3 regions of the Limnohabitans sp. 2KL-27 genome follow, and region 1 is predicted to be linked to each of the others. Evidence: predicted binding sites of a transcription regulator. Region 1 holds the regulator's gene; each other region holds the start of a gene.

The links. Region 1 encodes FNR, which switches genes on or off when oxygen is low (the NO sensors DNR and NnrR bind a similar motif). Its sites were predicted from a motif close to TTGATNNNNATCAA; they were not measured.
Region 2: LHAB_RS08935 (MBL fold metallo-hydrolase RNA specificity domain-containing protein) is a predicted target of FNR. The motif match lies at 4,740-4,753, and genes of this name have one in related genera.
Region 3: LHAB_RS04565 (universal stress protein) is a predicted target of FNR. The motif match lies at 3,720-3,733, and genes of this name have one in related genera.

Annotation. Positions count from the first base shown of each region.
Region 1 covers NZ_CXOP01000002.1:1,892,100-1,902,588, forward strand. Annotated here, with positions in the region: gene LHAB_RS11860 (sulfite exporter TauE/SafE family protein) at 45-722, opposite strand; gene hemN (oxygen-independent coproporphyrinogen III oxidase) at 791-2,173, opposite strand; gene fnr (fumarate/nitrate reduction transcriptional regulator Fnr) at 2,381-3,103, shown strand; gene LHAB_RS11875 (hypothetical protein) at 3,142-3,378, opposite strand; gene LHAB_RS11880 (nitrogen fixation protein FixH) at 3,396-3,680, opposite strand; gene ccoG (cytochrome c oxidase accessory protein CcoG) at 3,707-5,089, opposite strand; gene ccoP (cytochrome-c oxidase, cbb3-type subunit III) at 5,222-6,154, opposite strand; gene LHAB_RS11895 (cbb3-type cytochrome oxidase subunit 3) at 6,196-6,336, opposite strand; gene ccoO (cytochrome-c oxidase, cbb3-type subunit II) at 6,346-6,972, opposite strand; gene ccoN (cytochrome-c oxidase, cbb3-type subunit I) at 6,986-8,422, opposite strand; gene ccoS (cbb3-type cytochrome oxidase assembly protein CcoS) at 8,495-8,632, opposite strand; gene LHAB_RS11915 (heavy metal translocating P-type ATPase) at 8,642-10,489, opposite strand, start outside.
Region 2 covers NZ_CXOP01000002.1:1,268,358-1,278,846, forward strand. Annotated here, with positions in the region: gene cphA (cyanophycin synthetase) at 1-396, opposite strand, end outside; gene LHAB_RS08925 (cyanophycin metabolism-associated ABC transporter) at 566-2,872, shown strand; gene LHAB_RS08930 (cyanophycin metabolism-associated DUF1854 family protein) at 2,869-3,333, shown strand; gene LHAB_RS08935 (MBL fold metallo-hydrolase RNA specificity domain-containing protein) at 3,340-4,704, opposite strand; gene dnaJ (molecular chaperone DnaJ) at 4,863-6,005, opposite strand; gene dnaK (molecular chaperone DnaK) at 6,108-8,033, opposite strand; gene grpE (nucleotide exchange factor GrpE) at 8,129-8,683, opposite strand; gene LHAB_RS08955 (FKBP-type peptidyl-prolyl cis-trans isomerase) at 8,858-9,208, opposite strand; gene LHAB_RS08960 (fumarylacetoacetate hydrolase family protein) at 9,296-10,468, opposite strand.
Region 3 covers NZ_CXOP01000002.1:404,861-415,349, reverse strand. Annotated here, with positions in the region: gene LHAB_RS04590 (hypothetical protein) at 1-189, shown strand, start outside; gene LHAB_RS04585 (DMT family transporter) at 233-1,126, shown strand; gene LHAB_RS04580 (hypothetical protein) at 1,193-1,663, opposite strand; gene LHAB_RS04575 (LysR family transcriptional regulator) at 1,810-2,796, shown strand; gene LHAB_RS04570 (metallophosphoesterase) at 2,793-3,674, shown strand; gene LHAB_RS04565 (universal stress protein) at 3,795-4,217, shown strand; gene LHAB_RS04560 (TauD/TfdA dioxygenase family protein) at 4,385-5,362, shown strand; gene LHAB_RS04555 (tripartite tricarboxylate transporter substrate binding protein) at 5,435-6,409, shown strand; gene LHAB_RS04550 (amidohydrolase family protein) at 6,412-7,407, shown strand; gene pcaQ (pca operon transcription factor PcaQ) at 7,497-8,426, shown strand; gene LHAB_RS04540 (TetR/AcrR family transcriptional regulator) at 8,429-9,052, opposite strand; gene LHAB_RS04535 (alkaline phosphatase D family protein) at 9,157-10,489, opposite strand, start outside.

The DNA.
Region 1 (10,489 bases):
GTCCCCACCGGTCAGCTCTGACGGTCTAATGAGTTGTCTTGGTCTCAGGGTGTCATGCACCATGGCGCCTGGTCATGCACCAGGCCCATCCACAAGGCCCAGGCTGAGACGCTCGCCAGTGCCAAGCCCGCGACCCGCATGCCCCAGGCGCCGTCGCCCAGCGACTGCATGCGCAAAAAAAGCCATGGCCCGGCCCATAGGCTGATGCTGCTGCCCATCGCAAACAAAGCCATGGTGGCAGCACCCTCCAAGGGCTGGCTGGTCAAGGCGGCCACCATCAAGGCGGAATACAACAAGCCACAAGGCATGAATGCCCACAGCCCACCCACCATCCAGGGCGCAGCCCTCCCCCAACTGGCGTTGAAAGCCCGAATGCGCGCCCACAAGCGACGAGCTGCCCCATCGAGCCAGACAGGTTGACGTGCCTGCAGCATGAGCAGCAAGCCCAACACCAGAGCCGCCAGGTGCAGCAAGGTCCAGACCGGACGAATGGCGGCCGACTGTGTCGTCAGCCAGCCCAAGCCTTGCACGCTGGCCGCGGCCAGCGCACCCAAGAGCGCGTAGCCACCCAATCGGCCCAGCTGAAACGCCAACAAGGCCTGCGAACGCCGTTCACCCGCAGCCTGCCCCAGACCCGCGCAGGCTGCACCGCACATGGCCACGCAGTGCGGGCCACCCAGCACCCCCATCATCAAGGCCGTGATGGCCAAAGAACTTTGCATGGCGTTTTCGCTTCAATGTCGAGGCGTCTATTGTCGGCGATGAAGACAGCCACGGATGCACGGGTCTATCAGATGATTTTGGAAAACCGCGAATGGTTGCGGTCGTCCTGTACATAGCGGTCGAACACCATGGCCACGCCGCGCACAAAGAACCAACCCATGGCGGTGACCTGAATGCCGCTCTCACTCAGATGCACCAGACCTTGCGCCTGCATCGCTTCGAGTTGGGTCAACTCTTTGGCAAACAAGGTCTTGAAGTCGACCAGCCAGGCCAGGTTGATGGACTCGTATTGCAAATGCCCCTGGCACATGAGCGCCATGATGACCGAGCGGCGGATCAGGTCGTCGCGCGTGAGTGCCAGGCCCCGCACCACCGGAAAATGGCCTTGGTCGAGCAAGTCGGCATACTCTTCCAGGGTCTTGGCGTTTTGGCTGTAGGTCGCGCCGATGCGGCCGATCGAGGACACGCCCAGCGCAATCAGGTCGCAATCGGCCTGCGTGCTGTAGCCTTGGAAATTGCGGTGCAAACGCCCTTGGCGTTTGGCCACGGCCAGGGCATCACCCGGCAAGGCGAAGTGGTCCATGCCGATGTAGACATAGCCCGCTTCGGTCAGGGCGTCGAGCGAGCGCGAGAGCATGGCCACCTTGGCTGCACCTGCTGGCAGCTCTTCGGCGTGAATACGGCGCTGCGGCTTGAATCGCTCAGGCAAGTGCGCGTAGGCATACAGCGCGATGCGGTCAGGACGCAGACTTTTCACCTGCGCCAGCGTACGGTCAAAAGATTCGGGCGTTTGCAGAGGCAGGCCATAAATCAGGTCGACGTTGACCGACTCAAAACCCAATCGGCGAGAAGCCTCGACCAAAGCAAACACCTGGTCTGCAGGCTGGATGCGGTGCACGGCTTTTTGCACCGCAGGGTCAAAGTCCTGCACGCCAAAACTCAGGCGATTGAAACCCAGCTCGGCCAACACGGCCAGCCGGTTCTCGTCCACGGTGCGCGGGTCCACCTCGACAGAGTATTCACCGCCTGGGACGAATTCAAAGTGCTCACGCAACAAGGCCATGAGTTGCTGCAACTCGTCGTCGCTCATGAAGGTGGGCGTGCCACCGCCCAGGTGCAGCTGGCTGACCGACTGCCCTCGCCCCAGGTGCCGGGTGTGCAGCGCCACCTCTTTGCTGAGGTATTTCAAATAATCCGCAGCCCGCTCTTTGTGTTTGGTGATGATTTTGTTGCAGGCGCAGTAGTAGCACAGCGATTCGCAAAACGGAATGTGCACGTAGAGCGACAGTGGCGACTGTTTGCCCACCATGCCCGATTGGCGCTGTTTCAGGGCCTGCACGTAATCGGCCTCGCCAAAGGCTTCGACAAAGCGATCGGCTGTCGGGTAGGAGGTGTAACGCGGGCCAGGCACGTCAAAGCGTGTCAACAATTGAGGTGTGATGACGGACATGTGTCTGCCCCTTGATTCGAATGTGTTCAGAACAAGGCCGCACTTTGCCTGCTTGCATCTGCCCATGTGTTGACTCAGGTCAAACCCTTTACCGGTTTTCGGGGATTTCTGACTTGGACAGGGTACACCCTCAAATTCAGCGCTTGATTCGGTATAAGCTCAAGTCTTGATCCAAGGCAAATCCATTGCTCAACCAAGAGATAAACCATGAATCCCCAAGCCATCAAAGTCGCCTGCTCCAATTGCAACTTGCGTGAGTTGTGCATGCCCATGGGCCTGAGCGACCACGACCTCAACCGCCTCGACGATCTGGTGGCCGTGCGCCGCAGAATCAAGCGGGGCGACACCCTGTTCACCAACGGTGAAAAATTTACATCCCTTTACGCCATTCGGACTGGCTTCTTCAAGACCTGTCTGGCCACCGAAGACGGGCGAGACCAAGTCACGGGCTTTCAGATGGCGGGCGAGATCATTGGCCTGGACGGCATCGTGAACGACCAACACAGCTGCGATGCGGTGGCGCTGGAAGATGCGGAAGTGTGTGTCATGCCCTTTGACCGGATCGAAGAAATTTCGCGTGAAGTGACCGCACTGCAAAGCCATGTTCACAAAATCATGAGCCGCGAGATCGTGCGCGAGCACGGCGTGATGTTGCTGCTGGGCAGCATGCGCGCCGAAGAGCGATTGGCCGCTTTTTTGTTGAATCTGGTGCAACGTTTGCACGCCCGCGGTTTCTCACAGTCCGAACTGGTGTTGCGCATGACGCGTGAAGAAATCGGCAGCTACCTGGGCCTCAAGCTCGAAACCGTCAGCCGAACTTTCTCAAAGTTCGTGGAAGACGGCACTGTGGAAGTCAAGCAGCGCCATGTGCGTATTCTGGACACCGAAGGCCTGCAGCGACTGGTCAACAACACAGCACATTGCCACTGAACTTTGGGCGTCAGCGCTGAAAGCGCTGTTCAGTACTTTCAGCGGTTGACCTCAGTCGAAGTCATGCCCAACAGCAGCGTCAATGCGCTGGACAAGACGGCCAAGGCCCAAAAAGCAAAAAAGGCCAGCGTGTAAACCGCCTGTCTGGACAGGTCCAGGTCTTGGCCGAACCAGTTCAGGTCTTGCGGATCGACAAAAGCGAACACCAGCATTTCCAAAAGGCCCGCGACCAAAAAGGCAGGCCAAACGATCCACATCCAGCGTTGAGCGAGCATAGCGTTTACCTAGGTGGTCAGGGTTTGGTGGGCTCAGCAGCAGGTGCTTGCAGCGCAGCGGGCAACTCGCCCGTGGCCGCATGGTTGCGCCCCTGCATGGCGGGGACGTGGGTGATGCCCTGGCGCTCTTGCATGGCCGTGCGCGGTGTCACATTGAGCACCGGGTCCGGGTTGGCTACGGCAATGTAGAGCGTGATGAACCCAGCCACCACCACCACGGCAGGGCCTGCGATGACCATCCACACCAAGCCAAAACGCCACCAGGGTTGCCCCTCTTGTTGGACACTGCTGACATTGTTCATGGCTATCTTTCAAAAATGGGGGTCGCTCAGCGAGGGACCAAAAAAACGGTTTTTTCGCTCAGCTGACCGACCGATTGGCCATCGGACGAGCGGGACTCGATGCGGAAATGGATCGGGTGCGAACCCGCAGGCGCTGAGTCATAGGGCACTTGCAAACGCACGGACACCCAACGCGACTCGGTGGCACCCACGTCAACCAGCGGCTCAGTGGCCAGGCTCAGACCCGGCAGGCCATCGACTTGCAACTGGAAACTCAAGTTCTGCTCAGCCGCGTTCATGATTTGCAAGCGGTAGACGTTTTCAATTTTTCCTCCCGCCACGATGCGGGCCATGGTGGCGCGGTCTCGCACGATGTCCACCTTGAATGGATCGCGGCTCCACAAGGACAGCCCCACACCGATGATGATGGCCCACAGCACAGCGGTGTAAACCAAGACACGCGGTCGGAAAATGCGGCGCAGAGTTTGCGCCCTGCTCCAGCCCTTGTCCATGGCATTTTGTGTCGAAAACTTGATCAGGCCGCGCTCGTAACCGACCTTGTCCATCACGTTGTCGCACACGTCCACGCAAGCGCCGCAGCCAATGCACTCGTACTGCAAGCCTTTGCGGATGTCAATGCCTGTGGGACAGACCTGCACGCACAAGGTGCAGTCCACACAAGCGCCCAGCCCCAAGGCTTGGGGGTCGGCTTTTTTGGATCGTGCACCCCGAGGCTCGCCACGTGCCTCGTCGTAGGTGACGATCAAGGTGTCCTTGTCGAACATAGCGCTTTGAAAGCGCGCATAAGGGCACATGTATTTGCACACCTGTTCGCGCATGAAGCCCGCGTTCCCATAGGTGGCAAAGCTGTAAAACAGAATCCAGAAAATTTCCCAAGGGCCAAAGCCCAGGGAAAGGATCGACGCCGTCAATTCTCGGATCGGTGTGAAGTAGCCAACGAAGCTGAAACCCGTCCAAAGCGACAACACGATCCAAGCCAGTTGCTTGCCAGTTTTGCGCCAGATCTTGTTCAGGCTCATAGGTGCATCATCCAGGCGCATGCGGGCCGATCGGTCGCCCTCGAACTGGCGTTCGATCCAGATGAAAATTTCGGTGTAAACCGTTTGCGGGCAGGCAAAACCGCACCACAAGCGCCCCGCCACAGCGGTGAATAAAAAAAGCGACAGCGCCGAGATGACCAACAAAGCCGTCAAGTAAATGAAGTCCTGCGGATAGAGCACGAGGCCGAAGATGTAGAACCTGCGAGCGCCTAAGTCGAACAGCACCGCTTGGCGCTGCCCCCACTCCAGCCAAGGCAAACCGTAGAACACCAATTGCGTGATCACCACCATGAGCCAACGCCATTTGGCAAACACGCCCTGAACGCTTCGGGGGTAGATTTTTTGCTGCGCTTGGTACAGCGACACCATTTCCCCATCGCCCTCAACGGGCACGGGGTTGATCGGAATCACACTGCGAGTGGGACGATCTTCGGAAGAGGACAAAACACAGACCTTGCTTCAGTTTCTGCAACAGGACCTGCCTGCTGCAGAGGGTTTACATCATTTGGTAGGACTGACGGCAGCACTGACCACAGCATTGTTGGACAAGCCCCAGACATAGGAAGCCAAGACATGGATTTGGCCCTCGGTCAGCTTGGCGGCCTGTGCGGGCATCTGATTGACCTTGCCGTTGTTGATGATGTTCACAATGGCGTTCTCACCCCAGCCGTGCAACCAGATGTCGTCGGTCAAGTTAGGGGCCCCCATGGCATGGTTGCCCTTGCCGTCCATGCCGTGGCAGGCAGCGCAGGCACCGAACTTGGATTTACCCAGTTGTGCGCGCAAAGAGTCGTGCGGACTGCCCGACAGACTCAACACGTAGTGCGCCACGTTGCGCACGTCATCGGGCGTGCCGACCGCGGCAGCCATGGGCGGCATATTGCCTGCGCGGCCTTGCACCAAAGTGGTTTTGATCGCGTCGGGCGTGCCGCCATACAACCAATCGGCATCGGCCAAATTAGGGAAGCCCTTGCTGCCGCGTGCGTCAGAGCCGTGGCACTGGGCACAGTTGTTCATGAACAGACGATCACCAATGGCCAAGGCCTGAGGGTCCTTGGACACCTCTTCGGGCGGCATGCCAGAGAACTTGGCGTACAGGGGGGCCACTTCGGCATTGCCTTTGGCCACTTCAGCCTCGTACTGACCGGCCGAAGACCAGCCAAATTTTCCGGCAAAGTTGCCTGCACCGGGGTACATGGCGAGATAAACGAAGGCAAAAATGACCGTGATGATGAACAAGCCTACCCACCAACGGGGCAAAGGGTTGTTCATTTCGCGCAGGTCACCGTCCCAGACGTGGCCGGTGGTGTTGTCGTTAGCGGTCATGGCTTTGGCCTTGCCACTGAACCACAGCAAGAGCAAGCAGGCGATGATGCTGACCAGCGTGATGCCGGCCACGTACAAGTGCCAGAAATTGCTGATGAAGTCACTCATGGAGTTTCCTTGAAGTATTTTTTAGAGTTCTGGAGGACCGCTCAGTCGTCCTGGCGAAACGGCAATTGAGCTGCTTCGTCAAAGCTGGCTTGGTTGCGCCGCGACCAAGCCCAGACCACGATGCCGATGAATGCCAAGAAGGCAAGGACGGTCACGATAGATCGGAGAGTATTGATGTCCATGTCTGCGCCTTATTTGCGGTGAACGCCAAGCACTTGGAGGTAAGCAATGACCGCATCCAATTCGGTTTTGCCTTTGACTTCATCGGGTGCTTTGGCCAACTCTTCATCGGCATAAGGTGCGCCCAAGGTCCGCAAGGCCGTCATGCGTGCCACCACCGTGCCGTGGTCGGCAGCTGTCTTTTCCAGCCATGGGTAAGCTGGCATGTTGGATTCAGGAACCAAATCACGGGGATTGGTCAAGTGAATCCGGTGCCATTCATCGCTGTAGCGGCCACCCACGCGGGCCAGATCAGGACCCGTGCGCTTGGAGCCCCACTGGAAAGGCCGGTCGTAAACGAATTCACCGGCCAGCGAATAAGAGCCGTAACGCAGGGTTTCAGCACGGAAGGGGCGAATCATCTGCGAGTGGCAGTTGTAGCAGCCTTCGCGCACATACACATCGCGCCCGACCACTTGCAGTGCCGTGTAGGGCTTGAGACCCGGCACTGGCTCGGTGGTGGATTTCTGGAAGAACAGGGGCACGATTTCGACCATCCCACCGACCAACAAGACGATGAAGATCAGAACGATCATCAAAAAGTTGTTGGTTTCGATTTTCTCGTGTGACAAGCCACCTGATTTTGGGTTTTGAGCCATGTTTGATTTCTCCTCAGTGTGCAGGTGCGAGTGTCGGAATCTGCACTTCTACCGACCGGCCCATGGTCACGGTCTTGAAAGTGTTCCAAAGCATGATGACCATGCCACCCAGGTACAACAAACCACCCAGCAAACGCAAGGCATAAAATGGGAAAGTGGCTTTGACAGACTCCACAAAGGTGTATGTCAAGGTGCCGTCCGCGTTGATGGCTCGCCACATCAGGCCCTGCATCACACCGGCAATCCACATCGCCGCGATGTAGATCACAATGCCGATGGTGGCGGTCCAGAAGTGGATTTCAATGGCCTTGACGCTGTACATCTGCTTTTGGCCAAACAAACGGGGAATCAGGTAGTACATCGAACCCATGGTCACCAGCCCCACCCAGCCCAAAGCACCCGAGTGCACATGGCCCACGGTCCAGTCGGTGTAGTGGCTCAGCGCGTTGACGGTCTTGATGGACATCATCGGGCCTTCGAAGGTCGACATGCCATAGAAAGACAGGGACACGATCAAGAAGCGCAGGATCGGGTCGTCGCGCAATTTGTGCCAAGCACCCGAGAGGGTCATGATGCCGTTGATCATGCCGCCCCAGCTGGGAGCCAGCAAGATGAGCGAGAACACCATGCCCACAGACTGGGTCCAGTCGGGCAAGGCGGTGTAGTGCAGGTGGTGAGGACCGGCCCACATGTAAGTGAAGATCAGTGCCCAGAAGTGCACGATCGACAGCCGGTATGAATAGACGGGGCGTTCGGCTTGCTTGGGGATGAAGTAATACATCATGCCCAGGAAGCCAGCCGTGAGGAAGAAGCCCACCGCATTGTGGCCATACCACCACTGGACCATGGCGTCTTGCACACCGGCATAAGCCGAATACGAGTGCAGCAGGCCTGTGGGCAACTGGATGTTGTTGACGATGTGCAACAAAGCAACGGCGATGATGAAAGCACCAAAAAACCAGTTGGCCACGTAAATGTGACGCACTTTGCGAATGCCCACCGTGCCAAAGAACACAAAAGCAAACGCCACCCAGACCACGGCGATCAGCAGATCGATGGGCCAAATCAGCTCAGCATATTCGCGGCTTTGGGTCAAACCCAAAGGCAAAGAAATGGCCGCCAAAACGATGACCAACTGCCAACCCCAAAAGGTGAAAGCCGCCACTTTGTCGTTGATCAAGCGCACGTTACACGTGCGTTGAACCACGTAATAGGCGGCGGCAAACAAGCCGCAACCACCAAACGCAAAAATCACCGCGTTGGTGTGCAAGGGCCGCAAGCGACCATAGCTGAGCCAGGAAATGCCGAAATTGAGTTCCGGCCAGGTCAGTTGGGCCGCGATGATCACGCCCACCAGCATGCCCACCACTCCCCAAACCACCGTCATGATGGCGAATTGCCTGACAACTTTGTCGTTGTAGGTCGTCGCCTGCATATTGGCAAATTGCATTTTCACCTCTTGTTTTTAAAAAATCTACTTTTGAAGTGTGCCCGGGTATACACCCAGGCGACTTGATCAAAATCAATCGTCGCGCAAAATCCGCTCGCCTTCGGCCTCAATGTCTTCAAATTGGCCCCGGTCAATGGCCCACCACAGGCCGGCCAGGATGAAAAACACCAGCGCCACGGACAAGGGGATCAGCAAATAAAGAATGTCCATGTTGTTTTCTCAAGCGGGTTGAAGGACCAGCGCCTGCTGCTGCATCGCATCGGGCAAGGCCTGCGATAGGCGCAATGCATTGAGCACCACCAGCAAAGAGCTGAGCGCCATACCCAAGCCAGCGGCCCAGGCGGGCAGCCAACCCATGAGGGCCAGAGGCACACAAGTGGCGTTGTAGGCCGCCGACCACCACAGGTTTTGCCGCACGATGCGCATCGTTTGGCGGCTGCGATGCACCGTGCTGACCAGCACATCGAGCTGCCCACCCATCAACACAAAATCGGATTTGGACTGCGCCAGCGGCACGGCCTGTCCCAACGCAAAAGACACATCGGCCCCGGCCAGCACCGGGCCGTCGTTCAGACCGTCACCCACCATGGCCACTTTGTGCCCCTGGGCCTGCAAAGCCTGAAGGGCTTGCAATTTGTTCTGGGGGCTGCAGCCGCCTTGCGCATCCGCCATGCCCACGGCCTTCGCCACTTGGGCCACCGCAGCGGGGCCATCGCCGGACAACACCTTCAGGCTCAAACCCATTTGCGCCAAGGCACGCACCACACCCGCGGCCTCGGGGCGCACTTGCTCGGCCAACTCAAAGCTGGCCAACCAGCCGGACGCGTCCGCCAGACTCACCTGCAGGTGGTGCCCGGTGCGTGCCGGAGCAGCACAAAAAATGGCCGAGCCCAAACGCACGGTTTGAGCGGCTTGGGCTGGCCGGGTCAAAGTGGCTTGCACACCCTGCCCTGCCAGCTCCATCACGTCTTGCGCAGCCAGCGCTTCCAATTCATTCAAACGCCCTGCTGCTTCGGCGCGACGGCGAGCCTCGGACCACAGGGCACGCGAGACCGGGTGCAAGGAATGCCGCGCGAGACTGCCTGCCCAGTCCAGGGCCTGGGCCTGGCTCACACCATCGCGGGTGTGGATGCGAGCCACTTCAAAAGCATCCCGTGTCAGGGTGCCAGTCTTGTCAAAAATCACTGTGTCAATCAGCGCCAGATTTTGCAAGGCGCTCAGCCGCCTGACCAGGACGCCGCTGCGCGCCAAGGCCCCTGCCGTGGCCAGCATGGCCGCAGGCGTGGCCAGCGACAAAGCGCAAGGACAGGTCACGATCAGCACGGCGACCGCCACCATCACCGCGTGCGCGGGGTCGGTGGGCCACCAGTAAATGGCCGAAGCCAGCGAGGCCAGCATCACCGCGACCAAAAAGGGCTTGGCCCAGCGGTCCACCAGCTGCGCCATGGCAGGCTTGGAGACCGAGGCGCTTTCCATCAAGGCCACGATTTGTGCATAACGGGTGGCCGCGCCAATTTGCTCGATCTGCACCTGCAGCGTGCCGCTCAGGTTGTGGCTGCCTGCAATCACCCGGTCACCCGCACGCCGCGCCAGGGGACGCGACTCCCCCGTCAGCAAGGCTTCGTCCACCTGGGTCTGGCCAGCCAGCACCAGGCCATCACCTGCAAATGCCTCGCCGGGCCAGACCTCGATCACATCACCCACTTGCAAGCGGCGAATGGACATGAGCATCCATGAGCCATCGGTCTGGCGCTTGCGCACGCTGTCTGGCAAGCGGTTGAGCACCGCCTCCAGCGCCCCGGCCGTGCGGTCGCGCATGCGCAGCTCCAGCCAGCGGCCCGTCAGCAGAAAGAACACAAACATGGTGAACGAGTCAAAAAACACCTCGGCCCCGAACGGGCCCTGCGGTTCGAAGGTGCCCAGCGTGCTGACCACAAAAGTCACCACCATGCCCAAGGCCACGGGCAAATCCATGCTGATCTGGCGCTCGCGCAGGTCGCGCCAAGCCTGGCTGAAAAAAGGGGTGCACGAGAAAAACATCACCGGCAAAGACAACACCCAAGACGC
Region 2 (10,489 bases), 620 kb from region 1:
GGCGGATTCGAGTGCGCTGCGGCTGACGGCGTCATGGCGAGTGCGGATGACCACTTTGTAGACACCCCGAGGACCGGCTTCGCGGGCTTTGCCAAAGCCGGTTTGCATGCCGGCCTGGGTTTGCAGTTCCAGTGCCACGTGTTCGAGCACGTGACCGGCCCAGGTGCCTTGCGCCAGCCGTTGTAAAAAGCCGCCACGTTCACCCACGCTGCAGCGGTGCTCGATGAGACCCGGCAACCAGGCGGTCAATCGTTCGTTGAAGCCTGGCAAGGTGTTGGAGGGTGCGTCTTCCAGGTCGCCGATGTCGATCAGCGCCTCCATGACAGGACGGTAGGTCCAGATGTTGGGCCCGCGCAAATGCGTCATGCGCAGAAATTGGATGTTTTTGGCGTTCATGCGTGAAGAGGGCGGCTATACAATGACCGGCCCATCATGGCGCTGGTGGATTGCTCTGAATTTTTGGAAATACATGGGCAGTTCGGTTGCCGTCGTGGGTGACATCCATGGTTGTTTTTTGTCTCGTCGGCCGCCTGGGCCGTTCGAGTCGCTTCCGGTTCATCCTTCAATGACATCAACTTCTTCTTTGGCCACTGCATCCCGACAGGTTCTGCCTGACGCTTGGCAGGTTGAAGTCCATTCTTGTTTGCAACCTGATGAAAACGCAACAGCCTGGCTGGAGGTTGACCTTGACAGCAGCTTGCGATTTGCCAAAAGTGCCATCATTTTGACCGATCGGCGGGTCTTATCCCGGGCCGTTGGCGAAAAAAACTGGTCCAGCTGGACTTTGCAGTCGGGTTTGGCGCTGAAACTCACAGACCATGCGGGTGTGGGTTGCCTGACCCTGAGCAGTGTTGCAGGCCAGTTGGCGGTGTGGCGCTTCACCTTGGGCTTGCAGGCTGCTGTGGCCCGCTGGGTCGCACAGTTCGAAAGCCAATTGTCCCAATGGGGCAGCGCTGAACAGGGTCGCCCTTTGCAAAGTGTGCTGTCGGGTTCGGTCTGCCCGGTCTGTCAGACGGTCATGAGCGAAGAGGACGAAGACTGCCCCAGCTGCGGCCGTGAGGATCTGGCCCCGCCGTCGACCTGGACGCTGTTCAAGCTGTGGCGTTTTGCCCGCCCCTACCAGCGCTCGCTTTTGGCAGGATTTTTACTCACCTTGGCCGCCACCGCCGCCACCTTGGTGCCACCTTACCTGACCATGCCTTTGATGGATGACATCCTCATCCCTTACCAAAATGGCCAGGCCATCGATCCTGGCCTGGTAGCGCTATATTTGCTGGGTTTGCTCGGTTCGGCGCTGTTGGCCTGGGGCCTGGGATGGGCCAAGACCTACATCCTGGCCTTGGTGTCCGAGCGCATCGGCTCCGATTTGCGCACCACCACCTATGAGCATTTGCTCAAGCTCTCGCTGGAGTATTTTGGTGGGCGCCGCACGGGCGATTTGATCGCCCGCATCGGCAGCGAGACCGACCGCATCAACGTCTTTTTGTCACTGCACCTGCTGGACTTTGCCACCGACGTGCTGATGATTTTGATGACGGCTGTCATCTTGTTTTACATCAACCCCACCTTGGCGCTGGTGACCTTGTTGCCGCTGCCCTTCATTGGCTGGTTGATCCATGTGGTGCGTGAAAGACTCCGCACCGGTTTTGAAAAGATCGACCGCGTTTGGGCCGAGGTGACCAATGTGCTGACCGACACCATTCCCGGCATCCGGGTGGTGAAAGCCTTTGCGCAGGAAGACCGCGAAGCCCAGCGTTTCAAGGACGCCAACGCGCACAACCTGCAGGTCAACGACCGGCTCAACCGCGTCTGGTCACTGTTCTCGCCCACTGTGACGCTGATGACCGAAATCGGCTTGCTGGTGGTCTGGGGTTTTGGCATTTGGCTGGTGTCGGACGACCAGATCACGGTCGGTGTGTTGACCGCATTTTTGGCCTACATCGGACGCTTTTACAGTCGACTGGATGCCATGAGCCGGATCGTCTCGAACACCCAAAAAGCAGCAGCGGGGGCCAAGCGGATTTTTGACATCCTGGACCATGTCTCCAGCGTGCCCGAGCCAGTGCACCCTGTGGCTTTGCCGCCCCAAGTGCAAGGCCACATCACGGTGCGTGATGCGGGCTTTCGCTATGGCAACCGCGCGGTGATTCGCCAACTCAACCTCGATATCCAACCCGGCCAGATGATCGGTCTGGTCGGCCACAGCGGCTCAGGCAAGAGCACGCTGGTCAACCTGATTTGCCGCTTTTATGACCTGAGCGATGGCGTCATCGAGCTCGATGGCACTGACATCCGCCAGCTCAAGGTGGCCGACTACCGCCGCCAGATTGGTCTGGTGCTGCAAGAGCCGTTTTTGTTCTTCGGCACCATCGCCGACAACATTGCCTACGGCAAGCCCGAAGCCACCCGTGAAGAGATCGTGGCTGCCGCCCGTGCGGCCCACGCGCACGAGTTCATTTTGCGCATGCCCCAGGGCTACGACTCGCTGGTGGGCGAGCGCGGGCAAGGCTTGTCGGGGGGCGAGCGCCAGCGCATTTCGATCGCCCGTGCCTTGCTCATCAATCCGCGCATTCTGATCCTGGACGAAGCCACCTCGGCGGTGGACACCGAGACCGAAAAAGAGATTCAAAAAGCGCTGGACAACCTGGTGCGTGGCCGCACCACCATCGCCATCGCGCACCGCCTTTCCACTCTGCGCAAAGCCGACCGTCTGGTGGTCATGGACAAAGGGGTGGTGGTCGAAGAGGGCACACACGACGTGCTCATTGAGGCCCAAGGCGCTTATTGGCGCTTGTACGAAGCGCAGCAGCGCCAGGCCAAGGCCGAGGCGGTCTTGGGTGGCAGCGACGACGACAAGAAGGTGAGCGCATGAAGCCCTTTGATTTGCAACGCGACGCCTTTGGACGCTGGGTGCTGCACATGCCCGATGGCACACGCCATGCCCCTGTGACGGCCTTGCGGGCCTACCCGGTGTCTGCACCGGACGATGGGGTGGCGCTGATGGATGCCGAGGGACATGAAATTTTATGGATCGATGCCCTGAGCCAGCTGCCGCCAGACCTGCGCTCCCAGGTCATTCAGGCCCTGAACGAGCGGGAGTTTTTGCCCGAAATTCTTCAGCTGACCGATGTCAGCAGTTTTGCCACGCCCAGCACCTGGTCGGTGCTCACCGACCGGGGCAGCACGCAGTTCTTGCTCAAGGGGGAGGAAGACATCCGGCGTTTGACGGGCACGGTGCTGCTGATCAACGATGCCAATGGGGTGCAGTTCATGATCCGCGACCTGGCCGCGATGGACAAGCACTCTCGCAAATTGCTGGACCGTTTTCTATGAGCCGCCTCAAAGTGGCCAGACCGAGCCCTGCTCGGGCACAAGCGCTCGCCATTTGATCTCGTGCTCGATGCGCTGGCGCAGCATGTCCGACGCCTCGCGCTCGCCGTGCACCACATACACCTGTGCGGGTGCGCTGGGCATTTTGTGCAGCCAACTCAGCAGTTGGTTGGCGTCGGCATGGGCCGAAGCCGATTCGATTTGCGCCACCTCGGCGCGCACCGCCACATCCTGAGCGTGAATGCGGATGGTGCTGCGGCCACTGGCCAGCGCTGCACCCCGTGTGCCTGGGGCTTGGTAACCGGTCAGGATGATCATGTTGCGGTGGTCTCCCGCGTATTGCGCCAGGTGTTGCAAGACGCGTCCGCCGGTGGCCATGCCGCTGGCGGCCAAAATCACCATCGGACCATGTCGCCGCACCAATGATTTGGACTGCTCGGGTGTCTCCAGCATGGTGGCCACATGGTCCATTTTGTGCACTTCCTGCACGTTCAGGCGGTGTTCCCCGGGGTGTCGCTCAAACAAAGCGGTGGTGTGGATGGCCATCGGGCTGTCCAAAAAAATCGGCAAACCTTTGGGTATTTCGCCCGCGGCCTTGAGCTGCGCGATGGTGTGGAGCACGGCCTGTGCCCGCCCCACGGCAAAGACCGGCACCACGGCCACACCGCCGCGAGCGGCCAGTTTTTTCAGCAGCGGTCCCAGCTCCTCGAACAGCTTTTCCTTGGGGTGCTGGCGGTCACCATAGGTCGACTCGATCAGCACCGTATCGGCCTGTGGCGGGGGCTCGGGCGGGTTCATCAACGGGTCGTCAGGTCGGCCCAAATCGCCAGAAAACAGAATGCGCCGACCGCCCACATCCAGCAGCAAACTGGCCGCGCCCAGGATGTGCCCAGCGGGCTGAAAGCGGGCCTTCCAGCCGCGAATTGGCTCGAACCATTGGCCTTGATGCTCCGCGTGCAATTGCTTGAGGCAATGGATGGCCTCTTGCTTGGTGTACAGCGGCAGAGCCGGAGCATGCTTGGAAAAACCGTGTCGGTTGGCAAAAAACGCGTCTTCCTCCTGGATGTGCCCGCTGTCGGGCAGCAAGATGCTGGCCAGATCGCAAGTGGCCGAGGTGGCATGCACCTGGCCCCGAAAACCGTTTTTCACCAGCAAGGGCAAATACCCGCTGTGGTCCAGGTGTGCATGCGTCAGCACCACCGCATCGATGTTCGCCGGGTTGGCGGGCAAAGGACTCCAGTTGCGCAGGCGCAGTTGTTTGTAGCCCTGAAACAGCCCGCAATCGACCAGCAGCCGCTTTTGGTTGTGCTCGATCAGGTACTTGGAGCCGGTGACGGTGTCGGCCCCGCCGAGGAAAGTGATGGTGGCGCTCATTCGATGAATGCTGCGCCGGAAACTAAGACGACAGATTGATCAGGGTCAAACACCCACCAAAGTGCGAGAGGGGCTGCGGCGGGTGACGATTTTTTGCGTACCCGCCATGAGGAACCCGCCGCAGCCCCTCTCGCACTGCCCAGCGAGCCCGTTCAGATTCAAGCTCCGAAGAAACCTTTGAGCTTGTCGGTCCAGGTTTCTCCACTGGGCTGGTGTTTGCCACCGCCCTTGGACAGAGACTCCTCAAACTCCTTGAGCAGTTTCTTTTGGTGCTCGGTCAGCTTGACCGGCGTTTCCACGGTGATGTGGCAATACAGATCGCCCGGGTAGCTGCCGCGCACGCCCTTGATGCCCTTGCCGCGCAGGCGGAACTGCTTGCCGGTTTGGGTGCCCTCAGGAATGTCGATGGCCGCTTTACCTCCCAAAGTGGGCACTTCGATCTCTCCGCCCAAGGCCGCTTTGGAAAAGCTGATGGGTACGGCGCAGTGCAGGTCATCGCCATCGCGTTCAAAAATCGAGTGCTTCTTCAGGCGAATTTCGATGAACAGATCGCCCGGTGGTCCGCCGTTGGTGCCCGGCTCACCGTTGCCTGCACTGCGAATGCGCATGCCATCGTCGATACCGGCAGGGATTTTGACTTCCAGCGTCTTTTGCTTTTTGAGCTTGCCTTGCCCTTGGCAGGTGCCGCAAGGCTCGGGGATGATCTTGCCCGTGCCACGGCAGGTGGGGCAGGTTTGTTGGACACTGAAAAAGCCCTGGCGCATCTGCACTTGGCCTTGGCCGTGGCAAGTGCCACAAGCCTTGACGCTGGTCCCAGGTTTGGCCCCCGAGCCGCTGCAGGTGTCGCAGGCGTCCCAGCTGGGGATGCGCAGTTGCGAGTCCTTGCCGTTGGCCGCTTCTTCGAGCGTGATTTCCATCGCATAACTCAGGTCTGCGCCCCGGAAAACCTGGCGTCCACCGCCGCGTCCGCCCCGGCCCTGGCCCCCAAAAATGTCGCCGAAGATGTCGCCAAAAGCGTCTCCAAAACCGCCAAAGCCCTCGGCTCCACCGCGCATATTGGGGTCGACCCCGGCGTGGCCGTGCTGGTCATAAGCCGCTCGTTTTTGCGCGTCCGACAGCATTTCGTAGGCTTCTTTGACCTCTTTGAATTTGCCTTCGGCTTCTTTGGCCTTGGCGTCTTCTCCCTGGTTGCGGTCAGGGTGGTACTTCATCGCCAATTTGCGATAAGCCTTTTTGATGTCATCGTCCGAGGCGTTTTTGGCAACGCCCAGCACTTCGTAAAAATCTCGTTTTGTCGCCATGGGGCAAATCCAACCGTTAGAACAAGAACGCCGCGAAGGCGATTCAGTCACCTGAATCAGCTTGCGCGGCGGGACTGCGGCCAGGCCGCAGAGGGTGGGGTGTTAGCCCTTTTTGACTTCCTTGACTTCAGCGTCCACCACATTGTCGTCTTGCGGCTTGGCCTCTGCGCCGGCAGCCGCTGCACCCGCAGCGGCTTGCTGGGCTTGCATGTCGGCATAGACCTTTTCGCCCAGCTTCTGGCTGGCGTTCATCAGGGCTTCGGTTTTGGCTTCGATGGCGTCTTTGTCTTCGCCCTTGAGCACCTCTTCCAGGGCCTTGGTGGCCGCCTCGATGGCTTCTTTTTCTGAAGCTTCGATCTTGTCGCCGTGCTCGGTCAGGCTCTTTTTCACGCTGTGCACAGCGGCTTCGCCGGCGTTGCGAGCTTGCACGAGTTCGATCTTTTTCTTGTCTTCCACCGCGTTCAGCTCGGCATCTTTCACCATTTGCTGGATCTCGGCTTCGGACAGACCGGAGTTGGCCTTGATGGTGATTTTGTTTTCCTTGCCGGTGCCTTTGTCCTTGGCGCCCACGTGCAAGATGCCGTTGGCGTCGATATCAAAAGACACTTCGATCTGGGGCGTGCCGCGTGCGGCAGGTGGGATGCCTTCGAGGTTGAATTCGCCCAGCGCCTTGTTGCCGCTGGCGATTTCGCGCTCGCCCTGGAACACCTTGATCGTCACGGCCGGCTGGTTGTCTTCGGCGGTCGAGAAAGTTTGTGCAAACTTGGTCGGGATCGTGGTGTTCTTGGTGATCATCTTGGTCATCACGCCGCCCATGGTCTCAATGCCCAGGGACAGAGGCGTCACGTCGAGCAGCAGCACGTCGGTGCGGTCGCCCGACAAGACCTGGCCTTGAATCGCAGCGCCCACAGCCACGGCTTCGTCAGGGTTCACGTCTTTGCGGGGCTCTTTGCCGAAGAACTCCTTGACCTTTTCCTGCACCTTGGGCATGCGGGACATGCCGCCGACCAAGATGATGTCGTCGATCTCACCCACCGACACGCCTGCGTCCTTGATGGCCATGCGGCAAGGGGCGATGGTGCGCTCGATCAGCTCTTCCACCAGTTGCTCCAGCTTGGCGCGGGTGAGCTTGATGTTCAGGTGCTTGGGGCCGGTGGCATCGGCCGTGATGTAGGGCAGGTTGACGTCGGTAGCGGCCGAGCTGGACAGCTCGATCTTGGCTTTTTCGGCGGCTTCTTTCAGGCGCTGCAGGGCCAACACGTCTTTGGCCAGATCGACGCCGGATTCTTTCTTGAACTCGGTGATGATGTGGTCGATGATGCGTTGGTCAAAGTCTTCGCCGCCCAGGAAGGTGTCGCCGTTGGTGGACAGCACTTCGAACTGCTTTTCACCGTCGACGTCGGCGATTTCGATGATGGACACGTCAAAAGTGCCGCCACCCAAGTCGTACACCGCGATCTTGCGGTCGCCTTTTTCTTGTTTGTCCAGGCCAAAGGCCAGGGCGGCTGCGGTGGGTTCGTTGATGATGCGCTTGACGTCCAGGCCAGCGATGCGGCCCGCGTCCTTGGTGGCTTGGCGTTGCGCATCGTTGAAGTAAGCAGGCACCGTGATCACGGCTTCGGTCACTTCTTCGCCGAGGTAGTCTTCGGCGGTTTTCTTCATCTTGCGCAGGATTTCGGCGCTGATCTGGGGCGGCGCCAATTTGTTGCCGCGCACTTCCACCCAGGCGTCGCCGTTGTCGGCTTTGGCGATGGTGTAAGGCATCAGGTCGATGTCTTTTTGGACTTCTTTTTCGGCGAACTTGCGGCCGATCAGGCGCTTGACCGCGTACAGGGTGTTCTTGGGGTTGGTGACCGCTTGGCGCTTGGCCGACGCACCGACCAAGATCTCGCCGTCTTCTTGGTAGGCAATGATGGACGGGGTGGTGCGAGCGCCTTCGGCGTTCTCGATCACTTTGGTCGTGTTGCCTTCCATGATGGCCACGCACGAATTGGTGGTGCCCAGGTCAATACCGATGATTCTTCCCATTTTGATGCTCCGAAATTGGTAAAAAGTGCAGATGGTTTGCAAGTGGGGCGGGGGATATGCTTTTCAAGTCCCCACACGCCACAAAAGGTTTTGGCTTATTTGGGCGCGGTGACCGTGACCAAAGCTGGGCGCAACACCCGGTCGGCGATTTGGTAGCCCTTTTGCAGCACCATGACCACGGTGTTGGGCTCCTGGTCGGCTGGGACCACGCTGATGGCTTGGTGGTGGTGCGGATCGAACTTGGTGCCGGCTGGGGGGGCGATTTCGGCCACTTTGTTGCGCTCCAAGGCGCTTTTGAGCTGACGCAGGGTGGCCTCGGAGCCTTCGCGGATCTGCTCAATCGTCACGTTGGGGATGGCCAGTCCGGCCTCCAGGCTGTCGAGCACCGGCAGCAGGCTGTCGGCAAAACCCTCCACCGCAAATTTACGGGCCTTGGCGATTTCGTCATCGGCGCGGCGGCGGGCATTTTGCACATCGGCTTGGGCACGCAGGTACTGGTCGGCCAGGTCGGCGTTTTGCGCCTTCAGGTTGGCCAACTCGGCCTGGGCATCGGCCAGAGGGTCGGTCGCGGTCATGGCGGCAGCGGCAGCGGCAGCCAATGCTTCGTCACTCTGGGGCTTGGGGTCTTGGTTGGGTGTGGCTTCTGACATGAACAATGTCCGCAAAAAAATGAATACCCCATTTAAATAGGGGCGTTGTTTCAGGCTTCAAGGGGGCTTTGCGGGTCTCCAGTTCCGCAGGGGGCACGAAAAACCCGCCCAAAGGCGGGTCGGTCGGTAAACCCGCCGAAAGTCGGGTTGTGCCGCGGTCGCGGCGGCTTGGGCTCAATCGAGCGCCAGCAGTTCCACGTCGAACTTCAAGGTGGCGTTGGGCGGGATCACGCCGCCAGCGCCACGGGCACCGTAGCCCAGCTCGGCTGGGATGATCAGGGTGCGTTGACCGCCCACCTTCATGCCGGCCACGCCCTCATCCCAGCCCTTGATGACCATGCCTGCGCCCAGACCGAACACAAAAGGGTCGCGGCGATCGCGGCTTGAATCGAACTTGGCGCCTTGCTGGCCGTCCTTGAAGAGCCAGCCGGTGTAGTGCACGGTGACGTCTTGACCTGCTGTGGCGACTTCGCCTTCGCCGACAACGGTGTCTTCGTATTGCAGGCCGGAGGGGGTGGTGTTCATGGGGAGATTCCTGTCAGAAATGACCCGGTGCCTCTGGCGGGCTGCCGGGATGTGGAAAACCCAAAATTATGCCAGCCCCGCCAATCTTCAGCTCGCCCGATGGCGTTGGGCCAGATCGCGCATCAGCGCGCCCACGCCATAGGTCCAGGCTGGTGCCTGGTCCGAGGTGGTGACCCGGTTGACCAAGGTGCCCAGTTGCGGGGTGGAAATGCTGACCACGTCGCCCACCACATGGGTGAAGCCCTGGCCGGGGCCGTGGCGGTCCTGCGTGGGCGCAAACATGGTGCCCAAAAACAGCATCATGCCGTCCGGGTACTGGTGGTATTTGCCCATGGCCTGACCCGCCAGGTCCAGCGGGTCACGGCTGATTTGGCTCAAGGCGCTGCTGCCTTGCATCACAAAACCTTCGGTACCTTGTACTTTCAGGCTCAGCTCACATTGACGCACATCGTCGATGCCGAAGTGCTCGTCAAACAGGCGAATGAAGGGGCCGATGGCACAACTGGCATTGTTGTCCTTGGCTTTGCCCAGCAGCAGGGCGCTGCGCCCTTCGAAGTCGCGCAGGTTCACATCGTTGCCCAAGGTGGCCCCCACCACCTCGCCGCGCGAGTTGGCGGCCAACACGATTTCGGGTTCGGGGTTGTTCCACTGGCTGCCCGGATGGATGCCCACTTGTGCGCCAGGACCCACGGCGCTCATGGCTTGTGCCTTGGTGAAAATTTCAGCGTCCGGCCCGATGCCCACTTCCAGGTATTGCGACCACATGCCCTGGTCCAGCAGCACTTGCTTGAGCTGGGCCGACTCGGGGGAGCCGGGCACCACGCTGCGCAGGTTGTCGCCGATGACCGCCACCACCGCCTGGCGAACAGCTTCGGCGCGGCTGGCATCGCCACGCGCCTGTTCTTCGATCACGCGCTCGAGCATGCTGGCCACAAAAGTCACGCCTGCGGCCTTGATGGCTTGCAGGTCGCAGGGTGCCAAAAACCAGGGTTTGGCCGGGTCACGCGCCGCTTCGTCGCTGTTGGCCAGCACGGCGGCCGTGCTGCCTAGGGGGCTGGCCTGACCGGTGCTGATGCTTTGCCTGACCCGGTCTGCCACCTGGTCTAGTTCAAGCAATTCGCTGCAGGTGAGGGCCAGGCTGGACAAGTCCAGCACCTTGTCTGGCGTGACCGCGACCAAAACCGGTCCCGTGTTCGGCTGCCAGATGCGACCGATCAAGAGGGCGTTGTCACAAAGAAGGGGCAGTGCAGAGGTGTTCATGTTTGAAGTGTCCAAATCAAT
Region 3 (10,489 bases), 1.5 Mb from region 1:
TTCAAAGTCTTGTACGGTCGTTTGCGCATTGACATCACGCAACGCTTGATCAACGCGGCCAAGGTCACTGCCGAGGGCATCAACGTCAAGGAAGCCAGCCTGCCCAAAGGTTCGCACCGTCTTCTGATCAGCATTGAGGATCTGCAAGGCCGCCAAGGCGTCAAAGCATTGGATTTCGAAATCAAATGATGTTTGACCGACTGCTGGCGCAACACCCTGAACTGAGTTGATTTTGAACACCCCTCAATCCCGCGAACGCCTGGCCCTTTGGCTCCTCTGGGTCACACCCGCCTTGTGGTCTGTCAATTACATCGTGGCCCGCACGGCACCGGGGGTGGTGGAGCCGCACATGCTGGCACTGGGGCGGTGGGCATTGGCGGGCGTCATCTTGGCCGTGATTGCGCGCAGCGAGCTGTGGCGTGAACGCCGCAGCACCTTGCAGCATGGCTGGCGTTACTTGGCCTTGGGTGCTTTGGGCATGCTCATTTGTGGGGCCTGGGTTTACGAGGGCGCTCAAACCACATCGGCCATGAACATCGCCCTGATTTATGCCGCTTCGCCCGTGCTGATCGCGCTCGGTGCCGTGGTGTGGCTGGGCGAACGGTTTTCGTGGCGACAAGGCTTGGGCGTGGTGGTGGCCATGGCGGGCGTGTTCCATGTGGTGGTCAAAGGCCAATGGCTGGCCTTAGGCCAAGTGCAATGGGTCGCCGGTGATGGCTGGATCGTGCTCGCCATGGTGTCCTGGGCCGCATTTGCTTTGCTGCAGAAAAAATGGTCAACCCCCTTGGGCTCCACCGCACGCCTGGCTGCGATTTGCATGGGCGGCGTGGTGATTTTGCTGCCCTTCAGTGTGTGGGAGTACTGGCAAGCCGATCGCCCGGCCTGGAGCGTTCAGGCCACGGTGCTGGTGGTGGCTGCAGGCCTGTTGCCGGGCATTGGTGCGTATTGGGCTTATGGCTTCAGCCAGAAGGTTTTGGGGGCCAGCCGCGTGGCCGCCAGTTTGTACCTCGGGCCTTTGTATGGCGGCTTGGCCGCTTGGCTGGTTTTGGGCGAAGCCATGGGCTGGCACCACGTTTGGGGTGCTGCCCTGATCTTGCCGGGCATCTACATGGCATCCAGACGCTGAGACCGGGCTTTTCAAAGGCTTGGCCGCAAGCCCTTGAAAAAGGGGGGCGCTGGACCCGCTGGGCGCTCAGACGTAATACAAGCGGTCACGCACCAAGCGGGCCGCGCGGCGGGTCATCAAATTTTCCAGATCACGGACGGGGCCTTGGCGCTCACTGTTGCGGTCCATGGCCACTTGCAGGTCAGTCATCAAACGCGGGTCGGACTGCGCCATGGACCACAAACGCTCATCCGCGCGGCTGCGGGCCACATGGGCCGACCAGGCGTCCAGACCGGTCATCAGGTGTTGCGCCAAGAGGCGCGTCAGGCCGCGCAGCAAGACAATGCTCAACACAGCCACGGCCCACAAGGCCAACCAAGCGGCCACCACATGGGATTCAGCCCAGTGGTCAATCATCTGATCGACCACCACGACGGTGGCGGCCACACCTGCAGCCAGCATCAGGTTCGCGAGGGTTTTGCTGGAAGTGGTGTTGGCTGCTGGTTCAGCAGAAATCACGGACATGTTGCCCAGGACAGGTTTGGTAGAGATGTTCATTTTGTTTTCCCTTGATTCAGTTTTGTTTTCTTTGGAAATCCAAATTGACAAACTTATTGGATGAATCATAGGGTTTTTACCAATGCTGCTCAACTTTATCTTCTTAATGCCCCTCATTCATAATGGTGATAGTTGAAGACATTGCCATGCCCAACCCCGCCTCTTTTCGCACCCTCGACCTGAACTTGCTGCGGGTGTTCGACGAGGTCATGGCCGAGCGCAGCCTGACCCGGGCCGCACACAACCTGGCGCTGACCCAACCGGCCGTGAGCAATGCCTTGCGCCGGTTGCGCGAGGCCTTGGGCGATGAACTGGTGCGTCGCCATGGCCACGGCATCGAGCCCACACCCCGGGCGCTGGCCTTGTGGCCCAGCGTGCGCGAGGCCCTGCGCCAATTGCAAGCGGCCATCGTGCCCAGCGCTTTCGAGCCGCAGCAAGCCAACAGCACCTTTGTGCTGGCCATGGCCGACGCCACGGCGGCAGAACTCATGGGCGGGCTGGCCCGCGAACTGGAGCTGCAGGCCCCTGGCGTGTCCTTGCGCGTGGTGCCTCTGACCACGCGTGACCCGCGCAAGTTGCTGAACGAAGACAGCGCCGACATCGCTTTGGGCTACTTTCCGGCGGTGCTGGCCGACCTGACAGCACGCGCCCAATCGGGCGAGGCCATTCCCTTTGAACACCAACGCTTGTATTCGGGCGAATATGTGTGCGTGATGCGCAAGGGCCATCCGCTGGCCAAACGTCCCCTCAGCTTGGCGGCCTATTGCGCGGCCCGGCATTTGCTGGTGAGTTTTTCCGGGCGCGCCTATGGTTTTGTCGACGAAGCCCTGGCCACCATCGGACACCACAGGCGCATCGTGCTCACGGTCAACCAGTTTTTCACGGCCGGGCGGGTGGTGGTGAACTCCGATTTGCTCACGGTGCTGCCGCGCCACTTTGTGCGGACCACCGGCATGGCCCATGAATTGGTGCTGCACGAATTGCCCTTTGACGTGCCGCCCGTGCAAGTGCACGCCCTGTGGCACCGCAAGCGCCAACAAGACAGCCCGCACCAATGGCTGCGCACCCAACTGCAACAAGTCGCCCGGCACGCATTTGCCAGCGGTGTAGCAAGCAGCGACATCCCGACATGAACATCCAGCTCCTTTCCGACCTGCACCTGGAGTCCAACCCCGACTTTGTGCCCAGCCCGGCCTCAGGTGCCGATGTGCTGGTGCTCGCGGGCGACATTGGCTCGTATCAGGCGGGCTCGGCCCTGGCCAGCGCAGGCGACAGCGACTTTGGCCTGGCGCGGTTTTCGCCGCTGCACGGCTGGCCCACACCCGTGCTGTTTGTGCCCGGCAACCACGAGTACGACGGGCTGGACTTTGACTCCGCCCACACCCGACTGCGCCACACCTGCGAGCGGCTGGGCATCACCTGGCTGGAGCGCGAAGTGGTGCAGCTAGGGGGCGTACGCTTTGTGGGCACCACGCTGTGGACCGACTTTGACGCACTGGGGCCGCTGGCCGGGCAGCCGATTCCCGACCCACTGACCGACAAAATCCCGGCGCACTTCAGCCACCCCAACAGCCAATACACACGCCAGCTCAAAGCCCGTGACAAGGCCTTTCGCGCGGCCAACTATTACCTGCGCAAAACCCTGACCACGCGCCAAGGTGAGCCCTGGCTGGCCGAGGGCCTGCGCGAGCAAGCCCTGCAATGCCAGGACTGGCTGAACGCTGCACTGCGCGCGCCTTTTGCAGGCCCCACGGTGGTCATCACGCACTTTGCGCCCAGCCTGGCCAGCGCCGACCCGCGCTATGGCCGGGTGCCAGGCACAGCGGGGTTTTGCAACGCGCTCGACCACTGGCTGCCCCACGCTCAGTTGTGGCTGCACGGCCATTTGCACTGCGCCAGCGACTACACCCAAAACGGCTGCCGCGTGGTGGCCAACCCACTGGGTTATGCGCGCAAAAACGAGCAAGTGCTGTTCAAGCCGCAATGCCTGCTGGAGGTCCGGGGCACATGAGTCCGCATTGCCCCAACGTGAAGGCACGCGCAACCGCCTGATTTCATGACCTAGGTCAAGACCTCACGACCCTGCGCGGCATAGAGTGAAGACTTGTTTGATCCGCAACAGGAGCCCCTCATGAAAATCTTATTGGCCGTTGATGGCAGTGACTACACCAAAAAAATGCTGGCTTACCTGACCACGCACGACGAGTTGTTCAGTGCCAGCAACAGCTACACCCTGCTGACGGTGAGCCCCCAACTGCCCCCCCGCGCACGCGCTGCCGTGGGCAAAGACATGGTCGAGGCCTACCACCGCGACGAGGCCGAAAAAGTGCTCAGCCCGGTGACCAAGTTTTTGCTGCGCCACGGCATCGACGCCAAAACCGTGGCCAAAGTGGGCCATGCGGGCGAAACCATTTCCAAAACCGCCGACAGCGGCAAATTTGACCTGGTGGTGATGGGCTCGCACGGCCACGGCACCCTGGGCAACCTGGTCATGGGCTCGGTCGCGACACAGGTGTTGGCGCACTGCAAAGTGCCTGTGCTGCTTGTTCGCTGAAGGTGCTTGACCAAGCCGCCCTCTGGGCCGGGACACCTGCCCAGAGGGTGGCCACGCCATAACCACAGGTAATACCAATACCCCTGCAATTTCAATTTCCCTGAACCATTCCTGACCCTATATTCGGGCGTTGGCTACTTTTCCAGCACCACAAGGAGTTATAGGTCATGGTCATTGACACCCAGCAGGTTCCTCATTCGGCGATTGCGGCGAATCTTGAAATACGTCGAGTGGGGGTTTTCTTGGGCGCTCGCGTGACCGGGGTCGACCTGACTCAGGCTCTGGACGAAACCACCGTCGAAGCCCTCAAATTGGCACATGCCCAACATGGGGTGCTGGTCTTTCCAGATCAGGTCATTTCCTCAGAAGACCTGCGCCGCTTTGGCCGCTATTTCGGGAGTCTGAGCGTTCACCCTTTTTCGACCAGCAGCGCAAACGCGCCTGAGTTGATCGTCTACGACAACAAAGAGGGCAATCCCCCCGCGCCCACCGACATCTGGCACACCGACGAAACTTTTCGTGAGGCTCCGCCCATGGGGACGGCACTGTGCTCAAAGATCATTCCCGAATACGGTGGCAACACCGCTTTTGCCAGCATGTCGGCCGTCTATGAAGGCCTGTCTGATCGCTGGCAGCGCTTCTTGTCGGGTCTTGAGGCTGTCCATGACTTCAAGCCATTTCGCAGCTTGTTTCCCACTGACGCAGACGGCATCGAAAAGTTGCGTCGCTTTGAAGACCGCTATCCTGCGGTCACCCATCCGGTGGTGTCGGTACACCCCATCACAGGCAAAAAGGTCATTTTTGTCAACCCTCAGTTCACGCTGTACATCAAGGGCATGGCCGAAGACGAAAGCCGGATGATCCTTGAGATGCTTTACCGGAAAACGCTGATTCACGAGTACCAGTACCGTCACTGCTGGGAGCCCAACATGGTGGTGTTCTGGGACAACCGTCATGTGCAACACTCCGCTTTGCACGATTACTACCCTCAGCGACGCCTGATGGAGCGCGTGACCATCGCGGGCACAAGGCCTGTCGGTGCAGATCCAGCCGCCGACCCGAGCGACTTGCGGCGTTATTTGATGCCGCCCTTGTCTCAATTCCGTCAAGCGGGGACCGCCCAAAAGCGGCAATTGGATCTCTGAATTTTTTCAAACCCAAAGCCAATCCGGTTAAATGTCCGCATACTGGTTGGCCATTCAAATGAGGAGACTGCTATGTTTCGTTTTTCTCGGCGTGCCATTTTTGCTGCACTTGCTTTGAGCGCCTGCTCTGCTGTTTTCAGCCAGGCTTCTTACCCTGACAAGCCCATCCGCTTGGTGGTGCCGTATCCACCTGGTGGGTTCACGGATATTTTGGGTCGGCAACTTGCCACCCAACTTCAAACCCGGCTGGGCCAGAATGTCATCGTGGACAACAAAGGCGGCGGCGGCAGCACCATTGGCAGTGCGATGGTGGCGCGGGCGCCAGCCGATGGCTACACCTTGCTTTTGGTTGCACCCGATTTGGCCATCAACGAAAGCCTCATGGCGACGCGTCTTAGCTACGACGCACGCAAAGACTTCAGCCCCGTGATCCGCGCAGCTTGGTCACCCATGGTTCTGGTCACCCACCCCTCTGTTCCTGCGAAAAATGTGAGTGAGTTTCTGGCTCTGGCCAAGGCCCGGCCCGGCAAGATCAACTTTGCCTCTGGCGGGATCGGGACCGGCGCCCATCTGGCGCTGGAGCTTTTCAAGACTCGCGCCGGCGTGGACCTGACGCACGTGCCCTATAAAGGCAACGGCCCTGCCACATCAGACCTTCTGGGCGGTCAAGTCTCGGCCATGTTTTTGCAATACGCCGTTGCCAAACCCCATGTGGCAGGCGGCAAACTCGTGATGCTGGCCACACCCAGCGGCAAACGCTCACAAGCCATACCTGAGGTCCCCACCATCGCCGAAAGTGGCCTGCCCGGCTTCGATGTCGAACCCTGGTTCGGTATCGTGGCGCCAGCCGGCACCCCAGCGGTCATCGTCAACCGACTGAATGCAGAGATCAGCAAAATCATGCAGCAAAACGATGTGAAGGACACGCTGGCCAGCGTTGGCGCGGCACCCTCGATCTCCACACCACAAGAATTTGGCAAATTCATCGACAGCGAGATCAGCCGCTGGGCTGAAGTCGTCAAGGCTTCCGGGGCCAAAGCCGACTGAGCATGCACGCCCAAGCCATCGACCTGCATGCGCACTGGGTGCCGCCACAACTGGCCCAGGCCCTGCGCCAACGCCAAGGTCAGGTGCCCCGTCTGGATGTTTTGACAGATGGGGCCGAACGCTTGATCATGCCCATCGGCACATTGAGCTTCAGCCAAGCGCACACCGACATCGACTTGCGGCTCGAACTCATGTCGCAACAGGGCATCACCCGGCAAATGCTGTCATTGCCCGGTTTATTTGGCATCGACAGTTTGCCTTTTGAACAATCTGCACCCTTGGTGCGCGGTTTCAATGACGCTTGTGCCCAGTTATGCCAAACGCATCCTGAATGTTTTTGTGGGCTCGCTGCACTGCCCTGGGCCAACATGGATGCTGCTGTGGCAGAACTGCGCCGGGCCAGACTTGAGTTGGGGCTGCTCGGCGCCATTTTGCCGGTGGACGCCTTTCGCAGCCAAGAAACTGCAGCGCGGATCAGGCCCGTATTTGAAGCGGCCGAAGCCCTGGGGGCACACTTCTTTGTTCACCCTGGGCGAATGCCCGACAGTGGTGCCTTGCCCCATCTGCCCCCAGACAACGATCTGGCACGCCGTGCGCTGGCCGTTCAGCACGAGGTGGGCGAGGCCATGGTGACGCTGCTGCTTTCCGACTTCCTTCAACCGTGGCAAAACATCACCGTCCAAGTGGCCAATCTGGGCGGCACCTTTGCGGCTGTGGTTGAACGGATGGACCACATGTTGGCCCTCCGCGACCCGGGCCGCGCCATGCCGTCGAGCCAGACACGCGGTGTGTGGGTAGACTGCGCGTCGCTCGGGGCAAAAGCACTGGAGCAAGCCGTGTCGGTGTTCGGTGCGGACCGGGTGGTACTGGGCACCGATTGCCCTATTTTTGATACCGCCAGAACCCTCGCGGGCATCCAACAATCTCGTCTCTCGGCATCCGATCAGGCCCTGGTCTTGCATGGCAACGCTGCCGCATTGCTGGCACGGCTGAGCTGAGTGGCCATGGGGCCTGGCCTCCCAACCCATGGCCATCCGGTTTGTTGGCAGGTTATGCTTGACCAATGCCCTTCAATGACCGCCTCAAAATGCGCCACCTGCGCACATTGGTGGCCGTTGCAGAACATGGCTCCCTGGTCCGCGCTGCGAAAGCCCTGAGCATTTCGCAACCTGCTGTCACGAAAACCCTGGCTGAGCTTGAAGACATTGCAGGCCATCGGCTGTTTGAACGCACACCCAAAGGCGTCACTTTGACCGCCGCCGGCCAAATTTTGGTGAAGCACACGGGGTCCGGGTTGCGCGCGATCCAGGATGGGCTGTCCAGCCTGTCGACCGAAGAAGAGGGCGAGGCTCCGGCCCTGGTCATTGGTGCATTGCCCAACGTTGGTGCAACGGTGCTGGCGCCCGCACTGGTTCGTTTTGCAGCCTCCGTGCCCCGAGCCCGGGTGACCGTCCGAACCGGCAGCAATGCGCAACTCATTGCCGCCTTGAAACAAGGTGTTTTGGACATGGTGGTTGGACGTCTCGCAGAGCCCTCCGACATGCAAGGCCTGAGTTTTGAGCACCTTTACAGCGAGCCACTGCTGCTGGTCGTGCGTCCTGGGCATGAACTGTCCTTGCTGCCCCAAATCGATCCCGCCCGATTGAACGGCTATCGTTTGGTCCTGCCTGATGCTGGCACGCGCGCGCGTGAAGCAGCTGATCGTTTTTTCATGGCCGTGGGCTCTGGCTTGCCTTTGCGCGTCATCGAAACCATCGATCTGTCCTTCGGTCGGAGTTATGTACTGCACAGCGACGCGGTATGGTTTGTCCCACTGGGGGCCATCGAAAACGATTTACAACAAGCTTCCCTGGTGCGCCTGCACATCGATACCAGCGCCACCGAAGGGCCTGTCGGATTGACCCTTCGCGTTGACCATCCACCGTCCGAGTCGATGCAAAGGGTGTCAGATGAAATCCGTCGAAGCGCTTCTGAACGGTTTGGTGTTTTGTCAAAACCCCTCAATGCCCCAAACTGATGTCAGCGGGCGTTGAGTCCTTCAAAGCAAGTGCTCATCACCAGATCCAGGATCTGATCTTCGCTGTGCTGCTCGCCCATTTTCAGAAACTCCAGGACCGGGTCGCAGGCACGCGCAAACAAGGTGTAGAGCACCGCGACAGCGGGCAAGGCCTTGTTTATTTGCCCTTGCGCCTGAGCCTCCTCGATCCAGCCGCCCAAGGCGTCGCTGACCTCCATCAAGCCGTCCATGTATTCCTTGCTGGCCATCAAGGTGGCACGCAGGCTGGAGTTCTGACTGGGCAATGACGGCATCAGGCCTTGAAGCTTGAGCGACATGGTCCAGCGGGTGACGGCCTTGATCTTGTCCAGCGGTGCCAATTGGGCGTCTGTACTCTGAATCACCTCTTGCGCCTTGCGCATGGCTGTCACCATGGCGGCGCAGGCGAGCTCTTCCTTGCTGGTGAAATGTTTGTACAAGCTGGCCTTGGCGATGCCCACCTCGGCCGCCACCTCATCCACCGTCATCGCGTCAAAGCCCTTTTCGGCCAGCAATCGGTTGACCGACTGGATGATGGCGGTCTCACGGGCAGCGAGCATCTGGATCTTGAAAGATTTTTTCGGCGGTGTATGGACTTCGGTATTCATGGCCGGATTCTAGCCCGGCAGACCAAAAAAAGACCCCGTGGTCACACCAGAGCCCTTGCCATTCAAAGTGTGAGAGCCCCGTTTACCGAAAAATGCCCTGCGAATCAGGCTTTTTGCACGCCTGGCACGCCCGAGCGGATGACCCACTGCCCCTGTGAGCGGAATACACCGTCGACCTGGGCCGGATTGGCAGTGGTCCTGAAGTCGGCTGTGACACGCTCCGGGCGAACATCCAGCAGGGTGAAGCCGCGCTCGTCTGAGCGGGCATGCACGATGTCGGGGTTGCTGTCGCGGATTTGGGCCAGCAGCTTCTCGCCCAGACCCCGCGACGTGATGGACGTGGTCACGATCTCGCTGGCCACCACAGGCAAGCGCTCGTCGTTGGACTGCACGCGCAACTGGGCGGCCACATTCATGTGCACATCGCCGCCCAGCATCACCACGTTGTTCACCCCAGCCTGGGCCACCGTGCCCAACAGCCTGGCGCGGGCTTGCGGATAACCGTCCCAACCATCGGTGAAGGCGCTGCGTCCCAAGGGGGTGTTGACGCCACTCGAACTCATTTGCGTGGACTGCGCCACCAGTTTCCAGCCCCGGGCGCTGTGGGTCAGGCCCTCGGTGAACCACTTCTCTTGCGCCGCACCCAGCATGGTGCGGGATGCGTCGGTCAAGGCGTCACACCCGATGACCACCCGACCACCGCCGCGATTCGGGTCCAGACAGGCCTGGTGATCCCGGTACTGGCGGCAATCCAGCGTCCACACGTCGGCCAACTTGCCCCAGGCCATGCGGTCATGGATGCGCATCTGGCTGCGGTTGACCGGGTCCGGGCCCAAGCGCAGCGGCATGTGCTCAAAATAAGCTTGGTAGGCCGCTGCCCGGCGGCGCAAAAAGGTCTGCGGGTCGGTGAAGTTGCGGTCCAGGTCGTTGGCGTAATCGTTGACCACTTCGTGGTCGTCCCACGTCATGACCCAGGTGTGCGCGGCGTGGCAGGCGCGCAAATCGGCATCGCTTTTGTACTGGGCATGGCGGTCGCGGTACTCGTCCAGCAGCTTGGGCACACCGCCCGCGTGCTTGCGCAGCATGTACTGCGGGTTGGAGCTTTCATAAATGTAGTCCCCGACAAACAGCACCAGGTCCAGGTCACTTTGGGCCATCTCACGGTGGGCGGCAAAGTAGCCCTGCTCATAGTGCTGACACGAGGCCAGACCCATGCGCAAACGTGCCACGGCCTCATCGGCGGCCGGACTGGTGCGGGCACGGCCCACCGGGCTGATGGCATTGCCGCAGACAAATCGGTACCAATAGGGCCGCCCAGGCTGCAAGCCCTGGGCCACCACATGGACACTGTGGCCACGGGCTGCATCGGTGTGCACCCGCCACTGGCGCAAGGGTTGGCGCAAGGCGGCATCGGCAAACACCTCGCACACCACCTCC